Regions from separate parts of the Pseudomonas rhizozeae genome, predicted to be linked through region 2. Evidence: predicted binding sites of a transcription regulator. Region 2 holds the regulator's gene; each other region holds the start of a gene.
The links. The regulator sigma-54, encoded in region 2, starts transcription at its own class of promoters, with help from an activator protein. The targets are predictions, from matches to a motif close to ANTGGCATNNANNTTGCTNT.
Positions count from the first base shown of each region.

Region 1: glnA (glutamate--ammonia ligase) is a predicted target of sigma-54. The motif match lies at 1,441-1,460, and genes of this name have one in related genera.
Region 3: flgB (flagellar basal body rod protein FlgB) is a predicted target of sigma-54. The motif match lies at 1,652-1,671, and genes of this name have one in related genera.

Region 1 covers NZ_JAVLSB010000049.1:37,848-41,125, forward strand. Annotated here, with positions in the region: gene thiI (tRNA uracil 4-sulfurtransferase ThiI) at 1-1,226, opposite strand, end outside; gene glnA (glutamate--ammonia ligase) at 1,558-2,964, shown strand; gene RG836_RS17290 (DUF4124 domain-containing protein) at 3,247-3,278, shown strand, end outside.
Region 2 covers NZ_JAVLSB010000007.1:78,332-81,609, reverse strand. Annotated here, with positions in the region: gene ptsN (PTS IIA-like nitrogen regulatory protein PtsN) at 1-293, opposite strand, end outside; gene hpf (ribosome hibernation-promoting factor, HPF/YfiA family) at 306-614, opposite strand; gene RG836_RS01525 (RNA polymerase factor sigma-54) at 688-2,181, opposite strand; gene lptB (LPS export ABC transporter ATP-binding protein) at 2,369-3,094, opposite strand; gene lptA (lipopolysaccharide transport periplasmic protein LptA) at 3,094-3,278, opposite strand, start outside.
Region 3 covers NZ_JAVLSB010000053.1:11,608-14,885, forward strand. Annotated here, with positions in the region: gene RG836_RS18410 (flagellar hook assembly protein FlgD) at 14-739, opposite strand; gene flgC (flagellar basal body rod protein FlgC) at 755-1,198, opposite strand; gene flgB (flagellar basal body rod protein FlgB) at 1,202-1,609, opposite strand; gene cheR (protein-glutamate O-methyltransferase CheR) at 1,969-2,796, opposite strand; gene RG836_RS18430 (chemotaxis protein CheV) at 2,842-3,278, opposite strand, start outside.

The DNA.
Region 1 (3,278 bases), on a different contig from region 2:
TGACCAGCGAGCGCTTCGCTGACTTCCTCAATCTGCAAATCCTGGCCCAACTCGTCGATCACGCGATCGATCGAAACCAGTTTGGCGTTCTCGAGCGCACGCTCCAGCACCGCCATGTCGAACTGTTGTTCTTCGTACTCCACGCGGTTGCGCTTGGCGTGGGTCTTGGGGTTCACCGAAATGACCCCGCAATACTCGGGCATGTGCTTGGCGAAATCAGCGGTGCCGATTTCGTTGGCCAGGTCGATGATGTCCTGCTTGTGGCTGGCGATCAGTGGCCGCAGCACCAGCTTGTCGGTCACGCAGTCGATCACCGACAGGTTCGGCAGTGTCTGGCTCGACACCTGGGAAATCGCTTCACCGGTGACCAGGGCATCGATATCCAGGCGATCGGCGATTCGCGACGCAGCGCGCAACATCATACGCTTCAAAACCACGCCCATATGACTGTTATCGACTTTGCCGAGGATTTCGCCCAAAACTTCTTCGAACGGCACACTGACAAATAACACGCGTTGCGAGCTGCCGTACTTCTTCCAGATGAAGTGCGCGACCTCCATCACCCCCAATTCATGGGCCCGGCCGCCCAGGTTGAAGAAGCAGAAATGCGCCATCAGCCCGCGACGCATGATCTGGTACGCCGCCACGGTGGAATCGAAACCACCGGACATCAGCACCAGCGTCTGCTCCAGCGCACCCAACGGATAACCGCCGATGCTGTCGTGCTGGCTGTGGATCACGAACAACCGTTGGTCGCGAATTTCGATACGAACTTCGATTTCCGGCTCTTTCAGGGAAATCCCGGCGGCGCCGCACTGGCGACGCAACTGGCTGCCGACGTATTTTTCCACGTCCATGGACGAGAAATCGTGGTGCCCGGCGCGCTTGCAGCGTACGGAAAAGATCTTTCCGGCCAGGGCATCGCCGAAGTGCAGCTTGCACTTGGCAACCACGTCGTCGAAATCCCCCAACGGGTATTCATCCACCTGCAGGAAATGCGCGATGCCCGGCATGCAGCTTAGGCGCTCGGTCATTTCCTTCAGGGCTTTGGGCTCGCTGATGCGGGTTTCCAGCTCGAGGTTGTCCCACACACCGTTCACCACCACAGCCGGGTCCAGATCGCGGAGCACGGCACGGATGTTCTTGGCCAACTGGCGGATGAAACGCATCCGTACCGGGCGGCTCTTGATGGTGATCTCGGGGAAGACTTTTACGATAAGTTTCATGAAAACAGCGCGCGAACGGCCAGCCGAAAAAGGGGGGCGCGGATTATAGCGGAAATTGCTCAAGGTTTAACCAGTTAATGTGCAGAAGGTTTTGCACGCACCAAAACAGGTCGTTTGCAGAAATAAACGCCACATTACAGGGCGCGCTTTTCTGCGAATCACCGCTCCAGGCCTTTATAAGCATGAATTTGGAGCAAAAAACCCAAGCTGGGGCACTGGCATGCAATTTGCTCCCTTGTGAGGCAGGTTGCCATGGCCGAGTATTCGCGCCGGCATCACCCACATTCTAAGGGCACTCCACTACTTAGCCCTAAGCCACCCCGGAGGACATATGTCGAAGTCGGTTCAACTCATCAAAGATCATGACGTCAAGTGGATTGATCTGCGCTTCACGGACACTAAAGGCACTCAGCACCACGTGACCATGCCGGCTCGCGACGCGCTGGATGAAGCTTTCTTCGAAGAAGGCAAAATGTTCGACGGTTCCTCCATCTCTGGCTGGAAAGGCATCGAAGCTTCCGACATGATCCTGATGCCGGACGACACCACTGCCGTTCTCGACCCGTTCACCGAAGAGCCAACCCTGATTCTGGTGTGCGACGTGATCGAGCCTTCGACCATGCAAGGCTACGACCGCGACCCGCGCGCGATCGCCAAGCGTGCCGAGGAATACCTCAAGTCCACCGGCATCGGCGACACCGTTTTCGTTGGCCCTGAGCCAGAATTCTTCATCTTCGATTCGGTCAAGTTCAAGTCCGACATCTCCGGTTCGATGTTCAAGATTTTCTCCGAGCAAGGCTCGTGGATGTCCGACCAAGACGTGGAAGGCGGCAACAAAGGCCACCGTCCAGGCATCAAAGGCGGCTACTTCCCGGTTCCTCCGTTCGACCACGACCACGAAATCCGTACCTCCATGTGCAACGCCATGGAAGAAATGGGCCTGGTCATCGAAGTGCACCACCACGAAGTGGCCACTGCCGGCCAGAACGAAATCGGTGTGAAGTTCAACACCCTGGTTGCCAAGGCTGACGAAGTTCAGACCCTGAAGTACTGCGTACACAACGTCGCTGACGCTTACGGCCGCACCGCGACCTTCATGCCGAAGCCACTGTACGGCGATAACGGTTCGGGCATGCACGTTCACCTGTCCATCGCCAAAGATGGCAAGAACACCTTCGCTGGCGAAGGCTATGCCGGCCTGTCCGACACCGCTCTGTACTTCATCGGCGGCATTATCAAGCACGGTAAGGCCCTGAACGGCTTCACCAACCCGTCGACCAACTCCTACAAGCGTCTGGTTCCGGGCTTCGAAGCGCCAGTGATGCTGGCCTACTCGGCTCGCAACCGTTCCGCTTCGATCCGTATTCCATACGTGTCCAGCCCGCGCGCTCGCCGTATCGAAGCTCGCTTCCCGGATCCAGCAGCCAACCCATACCTGGGCTTCGCTGCCCTGTTGATGGCTGGCCTGGACGGCATCCAGAACAAGATCCACCCTGGCGACGCTGCTGACAAAAACCTGTACGACCTGCCGCCTGAAGAGGCGAAAGAGATCCCACAAGTTTGCGGCAGCCTGAAAGAAGCCCTGGAAGAACTGGACAAAGGTCGTGCGTTCCTGACCAAAGGCGGCGTTTTCAGTGACGACTTCATCGACGCTTACATCGCCCTGAAAAGCGAAGAAGAAATCAAAGTACGTACCTTCGTACACCCACTGGAATACGAGCTGTACTACAGCTGCTAATCCGGTAGCGCCTGCGCAAGCAGCGTGAAATGAGAGAGGCCTCCTTCGGGAGGCCTTTTTTGTGGACGGTATTTAATGTGTGGGAGCGAGCCTGCTCGCGAAGAGGCTGTGTCAGTCAGATCCAGGCTGGCTGACACGCCGCTTTCGCGAGCAGGCTCGCTCCCATTGGGTTTTCGGTGCTCGGACTAACCGGCAAATCATGCCCAAATGTTAACAACCTGGGCCTACGGCTCGCCCTCGCCTATGCTGCAAGCCAACGCTTTTTCAAGATCGGTTGATGCCATGGGTCGTGGATTTCTCTGTTTATTACTATT
Region 2 (3,278 bases):
ACCGGTGCGCCGTCGATGGCGTCGAAATCGATTGGCGCGTCGAGGTGCATCAAGGCACTGACGGGCATGGTGCAGCCTTTGAGGCGGCAGTGGGGAATGGCGATGCCGTTGCCAAAACCGGTGGAACCCAGTTTTTCACGGGCGACCAGGCTCTCGAAGACGTCCTGCATGGCCAGATCAGGCACCTCGCGGTGGATCAGGTTCGCAATTTGTTCGAGGGCTTTCTTTTTGCTGCCGCCCGGCACGTTCACAAGGGAACGGCCGGGGGTCAGGATGCTTTCAAGTCGGATCATGGGTGGGGAGTGTTAACGACCGGTCGCGCCCTGGAGGAGGCTCTGGGTCTTTTCCTTATGCTTTTTGAGTTGTTTGTCCAGCTTGTCGGTGAGTGCGTCGATCGCTGCATACATGTCGGTATGCTCAGCGTTGGCGACCACTTCGTTGCCGGGAATATGCAAGGTGGCTTCGATTTTCTGCTTCAACTTCTCGACTGTCATCGTGACCTGCACGTTGGTGATCTTGTCGAAATGCCTTTCTAATCGTTCGAGTTTCTCGCCGATGTAGGTGCGCAGGGGTTCGGTCACTTCCAGTTGGTGTCCACTGATGTTGACTTGCATACAGCTTCTCCTTCGTTGCCAGTGCATAAAGCGGTAGACCTGATGGTCTACCACTGGAACGCTGTGGCGTGGCTTACATCAACCGCTTGCGTTCGCTCGAAGGCGCGATCCCGAGGGACTCGCGGTACTTGGCGACGGTGCGGCGAGCCACCTGAATGCCTTGTGCCTCCAGTAAACCAGCGATCTTGCTGTCACTCAACGGCTTTTTCTGATTTTCCGCGGCAACCAGTTTTTTGATGATCGCGCGGATCGCCGTGGACGAGCATTCGCCGCCTTCGGAGGTGCTGACGTGGCTGGAGAAAAAGTATTTCAGCTCATATATGCCCCGTGGGGTATGCATGAATTTTTGCGTGGTCACCCGTGAAATGGTCGATTCGTGCATGCCCACCGCTTCGGCGATGTCGTGCAGGACCAACGGCTTCATCGCTTCGTCGCCGTATTCCAGGAAGCCGCGCTGATGCTCGACGATCTGCGTAGCCACTTTCATCAGGGTTTCGTTGCGGCTTTGCAGGCTCTTGATGAACCAGCGCGCTTCCTGCAACTGGTTGCGCATGAAGGTGTTGTCGGCGCTGGTGTCGGCGCGACGGACGAAACCGGCGTACTGGGCATTGACCCGCAAGCGCGGCACCGACTCTTGGTTCAGCTCCACGAGCCAGCGTTCATTGTCCTTGCGCACGATCACGTCAGGTACAACGTATTCGGCTTCGGTGGATTCGATCTGTGAGCCCGGGCGCGGATTGAGGCTTTGCACCAGTTCGATGACTTGGCGCAGCTCGTCTTCCTTGAGTTTCATGCGACGCATCAACTGGCTGTAATCGCGGCTGCCGAGCAGGTCAATGTAATCGCCGACCAGGCGCTTGGCCTCGGCCAGCCAAGGCGTTTTCGCCGGCAGTTGACGCAATTGCAGTAGCAGGCACTCGCCCAGGTTGCGAGCGCCGATGCCGGCCGGTTCGAATTGCTGGATGCGGTGCAGGACGGCTTCGATCTCATCCAGCTCGATGTCCAGTTCCGGGTCGAAGGCTTCGAGGATTTCCTCAAGGGTTTCGTCCAGGTAGCCCTGATTGTTGATGCAGTCGATCAGAGTGACGGCGATCAGGCGATCAGTGTCGGACATCGGCGCCAGGTTCAGTTGCCACAGCAGGTGGCTCTGCAAGCTTTCGCCGGCGGAGGTGCGGGTAGTGAAATCCCACTCGTCGTCATCGTTGCTGGGCAGGCTGCTGGCGCTGGTCTGATAAACGTCTTCCCAGGCGGTATCGACCGGCAACTCATTGGGGATGCGCTCGTTCCAGTCGCCTTCCTCGAGGTTGTCCACCGTCGGGGCGCTTTCCTGGTAGGAGGGTTCCTGGATATCGGTGTTCGGCTTCTGCTCGACATTGTCGGCCAGCGGGTCAGCGTTATCGAAGTCGTCGCCTTCTTCCTGGCGTTCGAGCATCGGATTGGACTCCAATGCCTCCTGGATTTCCTGTTGCAGGTCCAGGGTCGACAATTGGAGCAGGCGGATGGCCTGTTGCAGCTGAGGTGTCATCGTCAGCTGCTGGCCCATTCTCAAGACTAGCGATGGTTTCATGGCAGGGGCTTAACACCTTATTCGCCGGCGCACATGCGCCATCCACTACAGGGCGCCGGAGCGCCAAACATAAGCAAATTATATGCCTGAAACCTCGGTGTTTGCCTAGAGCGCCGTAACAATAAAAAACACACCAAGTGTATTAACTGTCCCGGGCGCTCTGACGACTCGCCAGGCCTCGCAATGCTTACAGGCGGAACTCGTGGCCCAGATACACTTCCTTGACCAGCTCGTTGGCCAGGATAGTGGCGGAATCGCCTTCGGCGATCAGTTGGCCATCGTTGACGATGTAGGCGGTCTCGCAGATATCCAGGGTTTCACGGACGTTGTGGTCGGTGATCAGCACGCCAATGCCCTTGGCCTTGAGGTGATGGATGATCTGTTTGATGTCGCCCACCGAGATCGGGTCCACGCCGGCGAAGGGTTCGTCGAGCAGGATGAATTTCGGTGCGGTGGCGAGGGCGCGGGCGATTTCTACGCGGCGACGTTCACCGCCGGACAGGCTCATGCCCAGGTTGTCGCGAATGTGGCTGATGTGGAATTCCTGCAGCAGGCTTTCCAGTTCCTTGCGACGGCCGGCCTTGTCGAGTTCCTTGCGGGTCTCGAGGATGGCCATGATGTTGTCGGCCACCGACAGTTTGCGGAAGATCGAGGCTTCCTGCGGCAGATAGCCGATCCCGGCCTTGGCTCGGCCGTGCATCGGCTGGTGGCTGACGTCGAGGTCATCGATCAGCACACGACCCTGATCCGCCTGCACCAGGCCGACGATCATGTAGAAGCAGGTGGTCTTGCCGGCGCCGTTGGGGCCGAGCAAACCGACGATCTGACCGCTGTCGATGGACAGGCTGACGTCGCGCACGACCTGGCGGCTCTTGTAGCTCTTGGCCAGATGCTGAGCTTTCAGGGTTGCCATTAAGGGGCCTTCTGCTCGTCAGTTTTCTTTTTCGGCTGGATCACCATGTCGATGCGCGGGCGCGACTCGGTCACCTTGCTGCCGGTGGCACGGCCGGCGCTGGCGCGCTTGGTCTTGGTGTCGTAGACGATTTTTTCGCCCTGTGTAACGTTGCCGTCCTTGTCGATGACCTTGGCGCGGTCGA
Region 3 (3,278 bases), on a different contig from region 2:
GGGTTAGTCGGCTCTACTTACCAATGGTTTGAACGTTGGAGATGCCCACCTTGCCGAGGCCGGCCAGGTTCAGCATTAACTCTTCGCCAGGAATCATGGTGACGCTGTTGACGGTCGCGGGCAGGTAGGTGTCCAACGCCACCGACTGACTGTCGATGGTGGTGGTGGCGGTAAAGGTGTAGCTGCCCGCCGGGGCCACTTCGCCTGCTTCGTTCTTGCCGTCCCACTTGAAATCGGTGACGCCGCCGTTCTGCTTCTCCAGGACGATCGAGCGCACGGCTTTGCCGTCGGCATCCTTGACGTTGATGGTCACGGTCAGCGGATCGCCCGACTCCGGGACCACCACAGTGCCGTCCATGGTCTTCGACGTGTCGACCACGGTCTTGTCGGTCTTGATGATCACCGAACGGCCCACCAGCGACGACGCCTGCAGCGCTTGCGACGAGCCGAACGCATCGGAGATGTTCTTCACCGAGTCGTTCAGGGTAGTGATGCCTTCCAGGCTGCTGAACTGCGCCAGTTGTGCCACGAACTCGCCGTTGTCCTGCGGATCGAGCGGGTTCTGGTTGTTGAGTTGGGTCACCAGCAGCTTCAGGAACGAGTCCTTGCCCAGGGTCTGACTACCGGTAGCCGTGCTGGTCGCCGAAGAGATCGCGTCGTTAGTGGTGGCCGGGGCTTTATAGGAGTTAGCCAGGACATCCTTGATGCTTACGCCGCCGGTGGTATCGGTCACACTCATTTGTGTCGCCCCTTATCACTGACCGAGGGTCAGGACCTTCTGCATCATGGTTTTGGCGGTGTTCATCATTTCAGCGTTGGTCTGGAACGAACGGCTGGCGGAAATCATGTCGGCCATTTCTTCAACCACGTTGACGTTCGGGTAGTAGACATAACCCTTCTCGTCCGCCGCGGGATGGTTCGGCTCGTAACGCGCATCGAGGTTGCTCTGGTCTTCGACCACGCCCAGCACTTGCACGCCTTGGCCGGCGGCATCCTGGTTCTGGAACAGCGAATCGCTGCCGCCGGTTTGGCCGCCCTGGAACATGGTGGCGAACACCGGGTGACGGGCGCGGTAGGTCTGGTCGATGCTCGACGACACGGTTTCGGCGTTGGCAATGTTCGAGGCCACGGTGTTGAGACGCGTGGTCTGGGCGCTCATGCCGCTACCGGCGATGTTGAAAACACTGGCAAGTGACATGAATTACTCCCCGCGCAGGGCTGAAACCAGCCCTTTGAATTTGCTGTTGAGCATGGTGAAGCTGGCCTGGAAGCCCACGGCGTTTTCCGCGTAGTTGGACTGTTCAAGTTGCGCATCAACGGTGTTCTGGTCGATCGACGGTTGCATCGGCGTGCGGTACATCAGCGATTCGCCGCCGTTGCCCACGCCTTCGGCCTCGATATGACGGCTGTTGGTCATGTTCAGGGCGAACTTGCCCCCCTTGGTCTTCTCGTTCTGCTCGGCGAGCACTTTCGAGAAGTCCAGGTCCCGAGCCTTGTAGTTCGGGGTGTCGGCGTTGGCGATGTTGTTGGCCAGGACTTCAGCACGCTGGGCGCGGAAGCCCAGGGCTTGTTCGTGGATACCGAGCGCTTTATCGAAGCTGATGCTCATGTCGGGAAACCTTCGGGTGACCTGATTTTTCGTATCAGGGATATAGCAAGCCGCGTGCCAAACCACTGAAGCCCCATAAACCGGGGCTTTGCCGGGAAGTGGCAAGGCGGCAATGCCAGAAAAGCGGCAATGGGCTTCCGCCAGATGCCGCTTTTCTGCCGCTTTCGCCAGCGCCAAGCCCTCCTCCTGTGGGGGCAAGCCTGCTCGCGAAGATGGCGTGTCAGTCGACATCCTCGTTGAATGACAGACTGCATTCGCGAGCAGGCTTGCTCCCACGAGGGGACGGTGCTGCCGGGGAAATCGCAGGCAAAAAAAACGGGAGCCCCTGAGGACTCCCGTTTTGCAATGCCGCCAACGAATCATTTCGCCTGATAAATAATCCCCGGGCTGCACTGGACCATTTGGTAATGATCCGGCAAACCGTTCAGCGCTTCCGACGCACCAAGGAACAAATAGCCTCCCGGCTTCAAGGTGCTGTGGATGCGCAGCAGGATGTCTTTCTTCACCTCGGCGGAGAAGTAGATCAACACGTTGCGGCAGAACACGATGTCGAATTTGCCCAGGCTGGCGTAGCTGTCCAGCAGGTTGAACGAGCGGAATTCCACGCGGCTTTTGATTGGCGCCTTGATCGCCCAGCGTCCTGGCCCTTTCGGGTCGAAGTAGCGCTGCAGGCGTTCGGGCGACAAACCTCGACCGATCGCCAGGCTGTCGTACTCGCCGGTCTTGCAGTTGTTGAGCATGGTGCCTGACAGGTCGGTGGCAACGATCTGCACGCCCATCTTCAACTGGCCGAGATTGACCCGTTCGAACTCGTCGATCGACATCGACAGCGAAAACGGTTCCTGGCCCGACGAACACGCCGCCGACCAGATCCGCAGGCGCTGGCCTGGCGCTGCCTTGATCGCTTCCGGCAAGACTTTGTTCTTCAGCACTTCAAACGGATAGGTGTCGCGAAACCACAGGGTTTCGTTGGTGGTCATGGCGTCCACCACCATCTCGCGCAAACCGCTGCGCGGCTGGGTCTGGATGCGCTGCACCAACTCGCCCAGCGACTTGATGCCCTGCTGCTCCATTAACTTATTGAGGCGGCTCGAGACCAGGTACTGCTTGTTTTCACCGAGCAAAATGCCACAGGCTTTTTCCAGGAAGACCCGGAATTGTTCGAAATCCAAATTACCCGTAGACAATGATGCCGCCTCTTACTCGTGTTGATCGCCAGCGGCAAAAGGCCCCTAGCTGATGTCTGCTGCTTTGATCCGCTCGACGACGCGGGATGCCAGGTCATCCGGGCGAAATTTGGCCAGGAAGTCATCAGCACCGACTTTCTTGACCATCGCCTGGTTGAACACGCCGGACAACGAAGTATGCAGGATGATATGCAGCTTTTGCATGCGCGGGTCGTTGCGGATTTCCGCCGTCAGGGTGTACCCGTCCATTTCCGGCATTTCGATGTCGGAAATCATCATCAGGAACTCTTCTTCCGGCTTCTTGCCTTCATCGACCAGTTTGCGCAGGTAATCCAGCGCTTGCCGCCCATCGTTCAACGCCACCACTTCGACGCCGACCGTTTGCAGGCAACGGGTCACCTGCTTGCGCGCCACCGACGAGTCATCAACCGTCAGCACCCGCAGCGACAGCGCCTTGTGTTGGGTTTCAACGTCCACCACAC